2 regions of the Cytobacillus sp. Bac17 genome follow, and region 2 is predicted to be linked to the other one. Evidence: riboswitches for the same ligand, from Rfam matches in the RefSeq annotation. Region 2 holds a riboswitch; the other holds the start of a gene.

Region 1 (5,599 bases), on a different contig from region 2:
AAGACCATATTTAACTCATTTCGTGATTCCCCTGTATATTGCCTGGCCCACTCAGGAGTCACACCGGGCATTTCGCCAACAGTCATAACATTAAACTTCGCTAACGCCTTTTCATTCATCTCCCGCAGGTATTCATGAATTCTGGGGCCGTTTCGATAATACTTGCTTCCAGAAGCATATTTCTTTCCAGGCTTTGGTTCATCATCAGGAAGTCCCTCTACTTTGGAAATAAAGTTGACCACATCCATTCTGAATCCATCAATGCCTTTTTCCAGCCACCAAGTCATCATGTCGTATATTTCATTTCTAAGTTTCGGATTATCCCAATTTAAATCTGGCTGTTTCTTTGAAAACAGATGCAAATAATATTCTCCTGTTTTATCATCAAGTTTCCAGGCGGATCCCCCGAAATTGCTTCCCCAGTTATTCGGCTCTTTTCCATTCCTTCCTTCGCGCCATATATAATAATCCCTGAATGGATTGTCTTTGGATTTCCTGGACTCTGCAAACCAGATATGTTCGTCTGAACTATGGTTCACCACCAGATCCATAATGAGTTTAATCTCTCTCTTATTCATCTCTCCGAGAAGTTCTTCCCAATCTTCCATTGTTCCAAACTCACTCATAATATCCTGATAATCGCTTATATCATAGCCATTATCATCATTTGGCGATTTATATACTGGAGAAAGCCAGACCACATCAATCCCTAGCTCTTTCAAATAATCCAGCCTGGAGATGATACCCTGCAAATCTCCTATTCCATCTCCATTGCTATCCATGAAGCTCCGCGGGTATATCTGGTAAACTACACTTTCTTTCCACCATTGCTTCTTCATATGGCGACCTCCGATTTTTAACATTTGTGTGCATGCCCCAAGAAATGGCGATACCATGGAATCATAGAACCCCATGGCATCAATCTTTCTATTCTGCTTTTTTAAATTTAGAGAAGGCTAAGGTCAATACAAACGGTACGACAAGTGCAATACCCATTCCGATAAAGAAAGAACCCCAATTTTCCGCAAAGATAGAGAAGAATGCCGGCAAGCCTCCTACACCTATCGACGGTGCCTTAACTCCATTAATAGTGATGAAGATTCCTGCAATTGCTGACCCAATAATCGCTGCAAAGAACGGGTACTTAAAGCGAAGATTTACGCCAAACATTGCCGGTTCTGTTACGCCCAGCCACGCTGATACTGAAGAAGTTAGCGCAAGCCCTTTCAGTTTTTCGTTCCCTTTGCTTAACAGCATCATGGCAAAAGCGGCGGAACCCTGAGCTATATTAGACAATGCAACCATCGGCCATAAAAACGTGCCGCCAATGCTGCCGATTAACTGCAGATCAACTGCCAGGAACGTATGATGCATACCAGTGATAACGAGAGGGGCATATAATCCACCGTAAATCAAGCCTCCAAGGGCTGGAACAGCATCAAAGATTCCGACAACCCCATTTGTAATCCAGCTGCCGATCATGAATGTGATCGGTCCAATAGCAATAAAAGAAAGAAACCCAGTGATCAGTAAAGCGATCGGCGCGACAGTTAGAAGCTGAAAAGCATCAGGGATTCTTTTTCTCAGAAATACTTCTATCTTAGCCAATACGTATGAAGCAAATAATACAGGCAATACCTGCCCCTGATAACCTACCTTTTCTATTTCTAACCCGAATAAGTTCCACTTCGGAACTTCTTCAGCAGAACCATAGCCCCATGCATTTAAAAGATCCGGATGCACTAGCATTAAACCTAGCACAATACCAAGAAGAGGACTTCCGCCAAACCGGTTTACAGCACTCCATCCAATCAAACCGGGAAGGAATACGAAAGCAGTATTGGCAATCAGGTTAATGATGCCAGCCAGATCAGCCCAGTTAGTATAAACTTCAACAAAAGACTTATCATCAAAGAAAATATCCGGTGCTGTCATAATATTGTTTATCCCCATCAGCAAACCGGCTGTTACGATAGCTGGAAGGATTGGAATAAAAATATCTGCGAGTGTTTTAATGCCGCGCTGCAATGGATTTAAGTTCTCAGCAGCAGCACTTTTTGTTTCTTCTTTTGATGATTCGCCTATTCCAGTTGCTTCTGTCATTTCTTTATACACTTTATCAACAAGGCCTTGTCCAATGACAACCTGGAATTGTCCATTTGTGGAAAAGGAACCTTTCACTACATCTATATTTTCGAGTTTTTCTTTATTGACCTTCCCCTCATCTTTTAAGGCAAAACGCAGACGTGTAACACAATGAGTAGCCGCTGCGATATTATCCTTGCCCCCGATAGCTTCTACAATTTGCTCTGCTGACTCTTTATTCGTAGCCATTCTTCGCTCTCCTCCTGTTACCGTTTTCATATTATAGAAAAAAACAGTTATAAGGTTTTTATTTATTGTTCTCGCCATTTACAACTCTATCCAATTTAGCAAACCAACTTGTATATACATGAACTGTTTACGCTTTCATTTTATCTTGTATATACATGTTAGTCAACCATTTTTTCATTTCTCTCTTTTCTATACCCATTCACTCGCTTCGAAAGCCAGAAAATAAAAAACCGGCTTCGAGACTATTGTCTGCAAAGCCGGTTCTAAACCACTTGAATAGGTTATTTCCTTTTATCATTGTCATCATCTTTTGTGAGTTCACGGGTAGATTTCTTAAATTCTTTTAATGTCTCCCCGAACGCTCTTCCTATTTCAGGAAGTTTCTTAGGTCCAAAAATAATCAGAGCCAAAACCAGGATTAGAATTAAACCTGGAATACCGATGTTTGATAACATGCTGAACACTCCTTATATATCATATCGCTTGAGGCAGTAGTAATCATGTTCATTGTCCATTATAGTTGATTGATAAAAAAAATCATAGCATGAGTGCTATGATTTCATGTTTTTTGACTATTTGAAGGCTCTATCAAGTTCATCCAGCACTTCACCAATTTTGCGGTCATGAATCACTTTATCAGCATAAATATCGAAATCCGTAGGTTCCATATTAATAATCACAAGTTTTGCTCCTTTTTGTTTGGCTATCAGCGGAAACTGATTTGCAGGTGTTACAGTCAAGGATGATCCCAGAACAATAAAAAGTTCTGCTTTTTCTGTTTCATCTGCTGCGAAATCTAAGGCCTCCTCAGGGAGCATTTCCCCAAACAGAACCACTGAAGGACGGAGCACACCCCCGCAACGGCATTGGAATTGACCATGCAAATACCCCTCGCTCGGGAACTCTTTTTTACATTTCCGGCAATGGAGTGTCTGCAGATTCCCATGGAGCTCTGATATTTTTTCACTTCCCGCGAGTCCATGAAATCCATCCACGTTCTGGGTAATAATGCTCTTAATAATACCTCTCTTTTCCCAATCTGCAAGAATATAGTGCCCTTGATGGGGATTACACTCCTTAAGCCCGATTACCCTGTGCCGATAAAATTCTATAAATTCGTTCACATTTTCATTCAATGCTTTTGTACTGGCTATTTTCCCAGGATCTTTCCCATTCCATAATCCATTATTGGCAGACCTGAAATCAGGCAGTCCGCTTTCTGTCGACATTCCTGCTCCAGTCAATATTACTGTATAATTTGATTCTTTCAGCCATTTCTCAAGCATATATATCAGCTCCCAATAAGGTTTTGTCACAGGTTAAATTTGATTTCCATTTATTTCTCCCAATGAAATGTTTATGTCATGTCAGGTATGCGGTAAATACTAGATTATAACTGTTTATGCGAATTATCAATATAGGAGTGATAGCTATGCCTGAAATAGAAACCAAAGTTTATAAGGACGGCTATAAAAAATTTTCATCCAGGGCTAAACGTTATGCGGACGATCCTGAAAAAACAAAAGGACTTTTAAGAAAGGCTACACTTAAAGCAGATAAAAACCAATCTTCATTAAGTGATATATGGGAAAAGGTTCAGCTTCTGATCGATTTAGTAAAGTCATGGTCTAAAGGCGATTACCGGCATATTTCAAAAAAATCGATTATCTTTATTATTGCTTCCATACTATACTTTGTTTCCCCAATAGACCTTGTTCCTGACTTTTTAATAGGAATGGGAATCTTAGATGATGTAGCAGTCCTTGGTTTTGCCGTTAGCCAAATTACAGGTGAACTTGAAAAATTCAGAATTTGGAAAGAGAGCAGGACGATTGGAATGAAATAATTATTTTCTGTGCATTTTAATATTATTTGCTATAATAATGATGGAAAGTATTTATGCTGTCAAAATTAAATAGCAAGAAATGTAGGGGAACCGGTATGCCGGTTGAGACTTCATCATTAAGATGCTGACCCTTTGAACCTGATCTGGCTCATACCAGCGTAGGGAACATATTCTTAAACATACTAAATGTTTTTTATATGCGCCCTGGTTTATACCGGGGCGTTTTTATTTTTCAGGGCAGACTATCATTAACTTTCCTTATTACATAACGTTTTTTAGGAGGAGTACTTATGAAAAAGTGGATTGCAGCTATCTGTTCGCTGCTGCTTCTTTCAGGCTGTGCCGGCAATGGACCGGATAATCAGACTGGAAGCGAAGATTCAGACAGCAAACAAGATTTGAAAAAAGTTACTGTTGTACTGGATTGGACACCTAATACCAATCATACCGGCTTATATGCCGCAAAGGACAAAGGATATTTTAAAGAAGAAGGGCTCGATGTAGAAATTATAATGCCAGGTGAAGCAGGTGCAGATCAATTGACTGCATCAGGCAAGGCTGATTTTGGTGTCAGCTATCAGGAAAGCATCACGGAAGCACGTGTACAGGGCGTTCCCCTTGTATCGATAGCAGCTGTTATTCAGCATAATACTTCCGGTTTTGCATCCCCTGCCGAAAAAAACATTAAATCGCCGAAAGACTTTGAAGGAAAAACTTATGGCGGCTGGGGGGCACCTGTAGAAAAATCGGTAATAGACTCCCTAATGAAGAAGGAAAACGCTAATATTGATAAGGTCTCAATTGTTAATATGGGGGATGCTGACTTTTTTACAGCTGTTAAAAGAGATATAGACTTCGCATGGATTTATTATGGATGGACAGGTGTAGAAGCAGAACTTCGGGGGGAAAAGATTAATATGGTCTACCTTACCGACTACTCAGAAAAACTGGATTACTACACGCCCGTTCTCGCAACCAGCGAAAAAATGATTGCAGATGATCCGGATACTGTCAAAGCATTTGTAAAAGCAGCAGCAAGGGGATATGAATTTGCAATCGATCAACCTGGCGAAGCAGCAGATATTTTGTTAAAGAATGCTCCGGATCTGGACAGCGAATTGGTCAAAAAAAGCCAGGAATGGCTATCCCCCCGCTATCAGGATGATGCTTCAAGATGGGGTGAACAAAAGCTTGAAGTCTGGGAAAACTATGCAGACTGGATGCATGAAAATGGTCTTTTAGATAAAGAATTAGATGCAGGCAAAGCATTCACTAATGACTTCCTGCCGGAATAAGGAGAGTTCAAATATGGCAAACGCACTTGTAAGCATTCAGATCATACCGAAAACAAAAGATGGGGAAAATGTTATACCTTACGTTGATGAAGCAATTAGTGTCATTCAGCAATCCGGTGTTAAG
Region 2 (5,599 bases):
TTATATGCCGACACTTTTGCCGGCTTATAAATGGGGTATTATTGCAGGCATGGCTGCCATATTAGTGATGGATTTTTACTTTTTTGCTGCAGGCAAGTTATCCCGATTGAAATACAGCAGACTGGCACTTATTTATATGTTCTGTCTGCTGTTAATAGTTTTTATGACCTTTTATTTAACAAAAATACTTGTTTTGACTGATGCCTATGGGCTCGAGAGAATGCTGAGGGAATATGAAGCGGAGGGCAAGCTCATCTTTTTCCTGGTTTGCTTTTTACAGCCTATTCTGTTGCCGCTTCCTGAAGCCGTAACACTGCCTGCCGGAAGTGCCGTATTCGGTCCCGCAGCCGCTGCCTTTCTTGGATTCACAGGTACACTTTCGGGGATTATTGTTATGTTCTTGACTGCAAGGATAGGAGGATTAAAGCTTGTATCCCGGTTTATAAAAGAGCGGCATCTGATCAAATACCAAAAATACATGGAGAAAAATGAAAACACCATACTAATGCTGATGTTTGTTATTCCGATATTGCCGGATGAGATCATTTGTGTTGGAGCAGGAATGGGTGGTGTTTCATTTAAAAAGTTCCTGGGAATTGCGTCTATTTCCAAAATGTTAACTTCCTTGCTGCTGGCTTACTCGCTTTCATTGGCCAATGCCTTATCTTTATCTGGCTCACAGCTTTTATTAGTCGTTTCGGTTGTGATAGGGGTATTTTACAGTGTATCCCACTTGTATAAAAAGAAGAAGGATAGAAACTATTAGGACTGTCTTTAACCTTTAATGGTTCCTCCTATCGCTGTCAGCGAAACTATTCAGGCAACGATAGGATTAATCACTTTAGATAGATGCGAAGATTCCCGATGCTTTGGCGACCAGCTGATCCTGGTCGTTATAAATCAGGCAGTCTGTGTGGTTGAGGGTGCGCCCCCTCTTCACAAGGTGAGCATTGGCGATAAGAAATTCACCTGTCGCCCCCATTAGGAAAGTGACCTTTAAATCAGCTGTCACCACGGATTGCATCTGGTTTTCATCCGGCTCGAAAATATTCCCCATCGCTACATCCGCAAGAGTGGAAATGATGCCTCCATGAACCAGCCCCGCGCTGTTAATAAAGAGCGGCTGAATTGGCAAAGTCACTTTCATATTGCTTTCACTGACTCTTTCGTAATGGAATTTCAGAAATTCATCAAAAGGCTGTTTGATTAACATTTTGTACACTCCAATTTCATTAAGGTTAAAATGTTTATTCATGATTTTTTGTGAAATCCCTGCTTATTGCGGCTAATTTGTATAGGAAAGGCTGTAACTGCGAATTTATGATTTTATTAGATGGTTTCATAAAATCTGAAAAAGTGTTATTATTTTCAATAAATTCAAAAAAGGCAGGGCTGGAATATGGCAAAAGTAGAGAATATTAGTTTCGCAGAAAACTTTCCTATTTCATTTAAGGAACTGGAAGAAGAAGCAGAGAAAGTGATGGGAGCTGGCGGATTTGGCTATGTCCAATCAGGAGCCGGGGGAGAAGAAACGCTGAAAAAGAATATCGAATCCTTTGCAAAATACTCAATTGTACCGAGGATGCTTAGAGATGTATCAGTGCCGGATATAAGTGTGAATTTATTTGGAAAAACGTATCCCTATCCAGTATTCCTTGCACCTATAGGAATGCAGCGTCTTGAACACAGTGAGGGAGAGCTTGCATCTGCCCGGGCGGCAGCTTCGTTTGGAATTCCTTTTATCCAGAGCACGGTATCCAGTTATTCCATTGAAGAAATCGCAAATGCAACAGGCACGAGTCCAAAATGGTTCCAATTATATTGGTCCAATTATGAAGATACTGCGTTCAGTATGGTGCGCCGGGCGGAGGAATCAGGCTATGAAGCAATTGTGTTAACAGTAGATACGGTGATGATGGGGTGGAGGGAAGCTGATCTAAGAAACAATTTTTCACCGTTAAAGCTTGGCTATGGAAAAGCAAACTATGAGAGTGACCCGGTCTTTATGGCCACTCTCCATGACGGTGATGTAGTTCAGGGAATCCTTGATAATATCCATCATCCAACCTTGAGCTGGGAGCATATTGCTAGGTTAAAAGAGAAAACAAATCTGCCGATTCTATTAAAGGGTATTCTCCATCCCGAAGATGCCAGGCTGGCCGTTGAAAAAGGGATAGACGGAATCATAGTCTCCAATCATGGCGGCAGGCAGCTTGATGGAGTGATTGCGGCGATTGATGCGCTTGGACCGGTTGTGAAGGAAGTCAAAGGAAGAATTCCAGTATTGTTTGACAGCGGCATTCGCCGCGGTTCCGATGTGGTCAAAGCACTGGCATTAGGAGCCGACGCAGTTTGCCTGGGAAGGCCGTATGTGTACGGTTTGGCCATTGGCGGGCAGAATGGAGTTGAAAAAGTACTTGCCAACTTTATTGAAGAAACAAAAGTGTCACTTTCTCTGGCAGGAGTCGGGAGTCTAAAGGAAATGGCAAGTCTGAAGCTACTTCGATAGTTTCTCAGCAGAAATCGAAGAGCGCTTAATACATTGATTGCACCAAGAAAAGTATATAAGCAAAAAGATTGATGACAGTGCCGGAATAATTTGTTAAGCTTGAGATAGCTTATCAAACTAAATATCTATGCAGCTACTAGGGGTGCCCCGAATGTGTGGGCTGAGAGGAAAGCGCGTTATAGCTTTCTGACTCTTATGGACCTGATCTGGTTAATGCCAGCGGAGGGAAGTAGGATTTGACTATATGTCAATTCATATACTTAAACCAAGCCAGGTCCTTATGGGAATCTGGCTTTTTTGTATACATACTTCCCATCCTGATAAGCAATCAGGCGGCCCTTTAGAAAGGAGGTTTAGATGAACAGAACCCGATTGTTAACTACGATGGCTTTATTTGTAGCAATTGGGACACTGGGATCCCATTTGCTCTGGTTTCCGGCAGGCATAGCCAAGGCCTATCCGGTGCAGCATGCGGTGAATGTATTGGCAGCGGTGACGCTTGGCCCCCTGCCTGCAGCAGCTGTGGCATTTATGATTGGCCTGCTTCGTAATTTGCTTGGATTCGGGACGCTGCTTGCGTTTCCAGGCGGCATGATCGGAGCGTTTTTGGCAGGTGTGCTTTATTTGAAGTTCGGCCGGAAAATATGGGCTGCTGTAGGAGAAGTGGTAGGTACCGGCATAATCGGTGCATTGTTTGCAGTCCCTTTTGCAAAGGTTCTCATGGGAAGCGCAGCTGGGGCATTCTTCTTTGTGCCGCCATTCCTGGTCAGCAGTATTGCCGGTGCGGCCATAGGCTGGATGGTTTTGGCAAAGGTTAAAGAGAAGAATCTGGTTCAGAATATGTGATGATTTTGAGCTGGCGAAGCTAGATGAGTAAGCAGCATAGTAAAGAAATCTGACTTAATGAGCGATTTTCAAGAGTTATAAGCGAAATCCCAAATTTATGAGAGAAAAACGTCAAGTTAGAAAGTCGGTAAAAAACAATTAAAATGTTAGAAAACTGCTAGGGGCGCTACGGCTGAGATAAGGAGCTTTTCCTTTGTCCCTTGGAACCTGATCTGGATAATGCCAGCGCAGGGAAGCAGTGAGGACCTCGTTTTATATCCTCATGCTTTTTCCCCGGCAGCTTCTGTAATTAATAAGGAGGCTATTTTTTATGACTTTTTCAGAGATTCTGCGCAAGGAAAATGAAGATTTGTTTCAGCTGATATTTGAGCACCCATTTGTCCAGGGGATCGGGAGAGGGGACGTGCCGAAAGAGGCACTGGCCCATTACATTAAAGCGGACTTTGAGTATCTGAATGCGTTCATGCATATTTATGGGATTGCCATTTCAAAGTCAGCAGAGCGTAAGGATATTGCATATTTTAATCAGCAAATAGAATTTGTATTGAACAGCGAAGTACATCCCCACCATAATTTTTGCCAGCAGATTGGCGTGGATTACGAAGCATTGCAGGGCTATCCGCTCCCTCCAACAGCTGATCATTATGTTAAGCATATGATGTATCATGCCCACACAGGCGGCATGGGTGAAATCCTTGCTGCATTATTGCCTTGTCCATGGACTTATTGGGAGATTGGGCTTGAACTCATGAAGCAATATGAGCCAGATGAGAACCATCCGTTTTATCCATGGATCTCTTTTTACGCAAATTTAAGGGTCGAAGCTGTGACCATGAATATGAGAAACCGTTTGGATGAGCTTGCTGATGCGGCATCACCGGAAGAAAGGCAGCGAATGAAGGATGCTTTCCGAAAAAGCTGCCAGCTGGAGCTTGGCTTCTGGGAGATGGCTTACACCTGCGAAGAGTGGCCGGCAGGCAATCCTGCAGCAGTAAGATAAGAAAAGCGCAAGCGCCTCGCTCAAAAAGGAACGCAGGCTAAGAGCGCAACGTCCTCCCAAAAGCTACCGCTTTCGGTCGTGCGATGTATCGCTGCCGTAGCTTTCCTTGTCCTGTGGCAACGTCTGCATGACCCACATCCTCCCATAATCTGCCGCTTTTGGTCGTGCGATGATTATGCTGCCGAAGCCTTCCTTGTCCTGCGGGCCTCAGGGATAAGACGGTTCCTTATGGCCCCGGGTTCCTAGGAGCCGGAGCTAGACAAGCTTGTGACCTCAAGGGGGGGGGCTGCTTGCGCTAGACAGTTATCGAAGTTCAAAATTTTATACTTTCGTATTTAATAAGAAAAACGCCTGCATCTGCTTTATGGCAGTGCAGGCGTTTTTTCAAAATCCCATCTGTAATGAGCGGTAATAGGAGTCTTAAAAGAAGAGAGTTTTACTTCTGCTGCAAATGGTGTGGAGTTATGTATGACATATGGAATGCCATCTTTCGTCCGTTTGTCAGATATGATGGCAACATGGTCGAATTTAGGAGAAAGGAAAACCACAATGTCACCCGGCTGCCATTGCTGAAGGTTCTTAATATCTCCTGGAATCAGTTCTGTTGTTAATGACTTTGCGAAGCGGCTAAAAAAGACATTCTGGTTTGGCACCCTCCTGAAATCAATGTTTGGATCCGGATTGCCCTTCACTCTTGAATACAAGTCCGTATTCTCGGCGATATCCTGATCAATAAGATCCTTTATAGTTACATCCGCCCCCTGGAAACCCCTCCAAACCACATCTGTACAGACACCTTCACCATCGGGCGGATATCCTCCCGCATAGTAGGCACTTTTATATGGCGTGCGCTGTTCCACTTCTTTTCTGGCTGTCAGGACCATATCAAGCGGATCGGCAATGCCGTTTTGATTAGAATCGGCCTTTGAATAAGCAGCAGGCACTTCCATTTTCTTAGCCAAAGGATTTTCAAAATGAATGCCGATGGAATCCAGAATGATTCCGCTTCGGAAAAAAAGAATGAATAATAACAGTACTGCGATAATGGAAGCAAACACTTTTTTTATCATAAAAGTCTCCTCATGTATTTTAATGATTAGACGGCATTATTTTCCAATAAGTTACATAGAGGTATGATAAGATTGCTATAAGAATACATAAGAGAGGGGATATCATGGCTCATCATATAGGGATATCGGGAAGCGTCATTTTGTCAGACAGCAAGCTGTTTCCTGAACTTTTTA

Evidence for each region. Region 2 has a riboswitch for thiamine pyrophosphate ahead of thiW (energy coupling factor transporter S component ThiW). Riboswitches for the same ligand answer to the same signal wherever they lie in the genome.
Region 1: it holds a riboswitch for thiamine pyrophosphate, as region 2 does, so the genes downstream of both, NR125_RS04060 (ABC transporter substrate-binding protein) here and thiW (energy coupling factor transporter S component ThiW) in region 2, are expected to answer to the same signal.

Annotation. Positions count from the first base shown of each region.
Region 1 covers NZ_JALJRC010000001.1:814,659-820,257, forward strand. Annotated here, with positions in the region: gene NR125_RS04035 (glycoside hydrolase family 13 protein) at 1-839, opposite strand, end outside; gene treP (PTS system trehalose-specific EIIBC component) at 928-2,334, opposite strand; gene NR125_RS04045 (twin-arginine translocase TatA/TatE family subunit) at 2,616-2,789, opposite strand; gene NR125_RS04050 (NAD-dependent deacylase) at 2,907-3,620, opposite strand; gene NR125_RS04055 (YkvA family protein) at 3,767-4,180, shown strand; TPP riboswitch at 4,254-4,362, shown strand; gene NR125_RS04060 (ABC transporter substrate-binding protein) at 4,471-5,475, shown strand; gene NR125_RS04065 (thiamine-binding protein) at 5,489-5,599, shown strand, end outside.
Region 2 covers NZ_JALJRC010000016.1:67,950-73,548, forward strand. Annotated here, with positions in the region: gene NR125_RS17955 (TVP38/TMEM64 family protein) at 1-766, shown strand, start outside; gene NR125_RS17960 (PaaI family thioesterase) at 842-1,213, opposite strand; gene NR125_RS17965 (alpha-hydroxy-acid oxidizing protein) at 1,400-2,509, shown strand; TPP riboswitch at 2,638-2,754, shown strand; gene thiW (energy coupling factor transporter S component ThiW) at 2,867-3,355, shown strand; TPP riboswitch at 3,505-3,606, shown strand; gene tenA (thiaminase II) at 3,666-4,355, shown strand; gene NR125_RS17980 (DUF1287 domain-containing protein) at 4,718-5,425, opposite strand; gene NR125_RS17985 (TIM barrel protein) at 5,530-5,599, shown strand, end outside.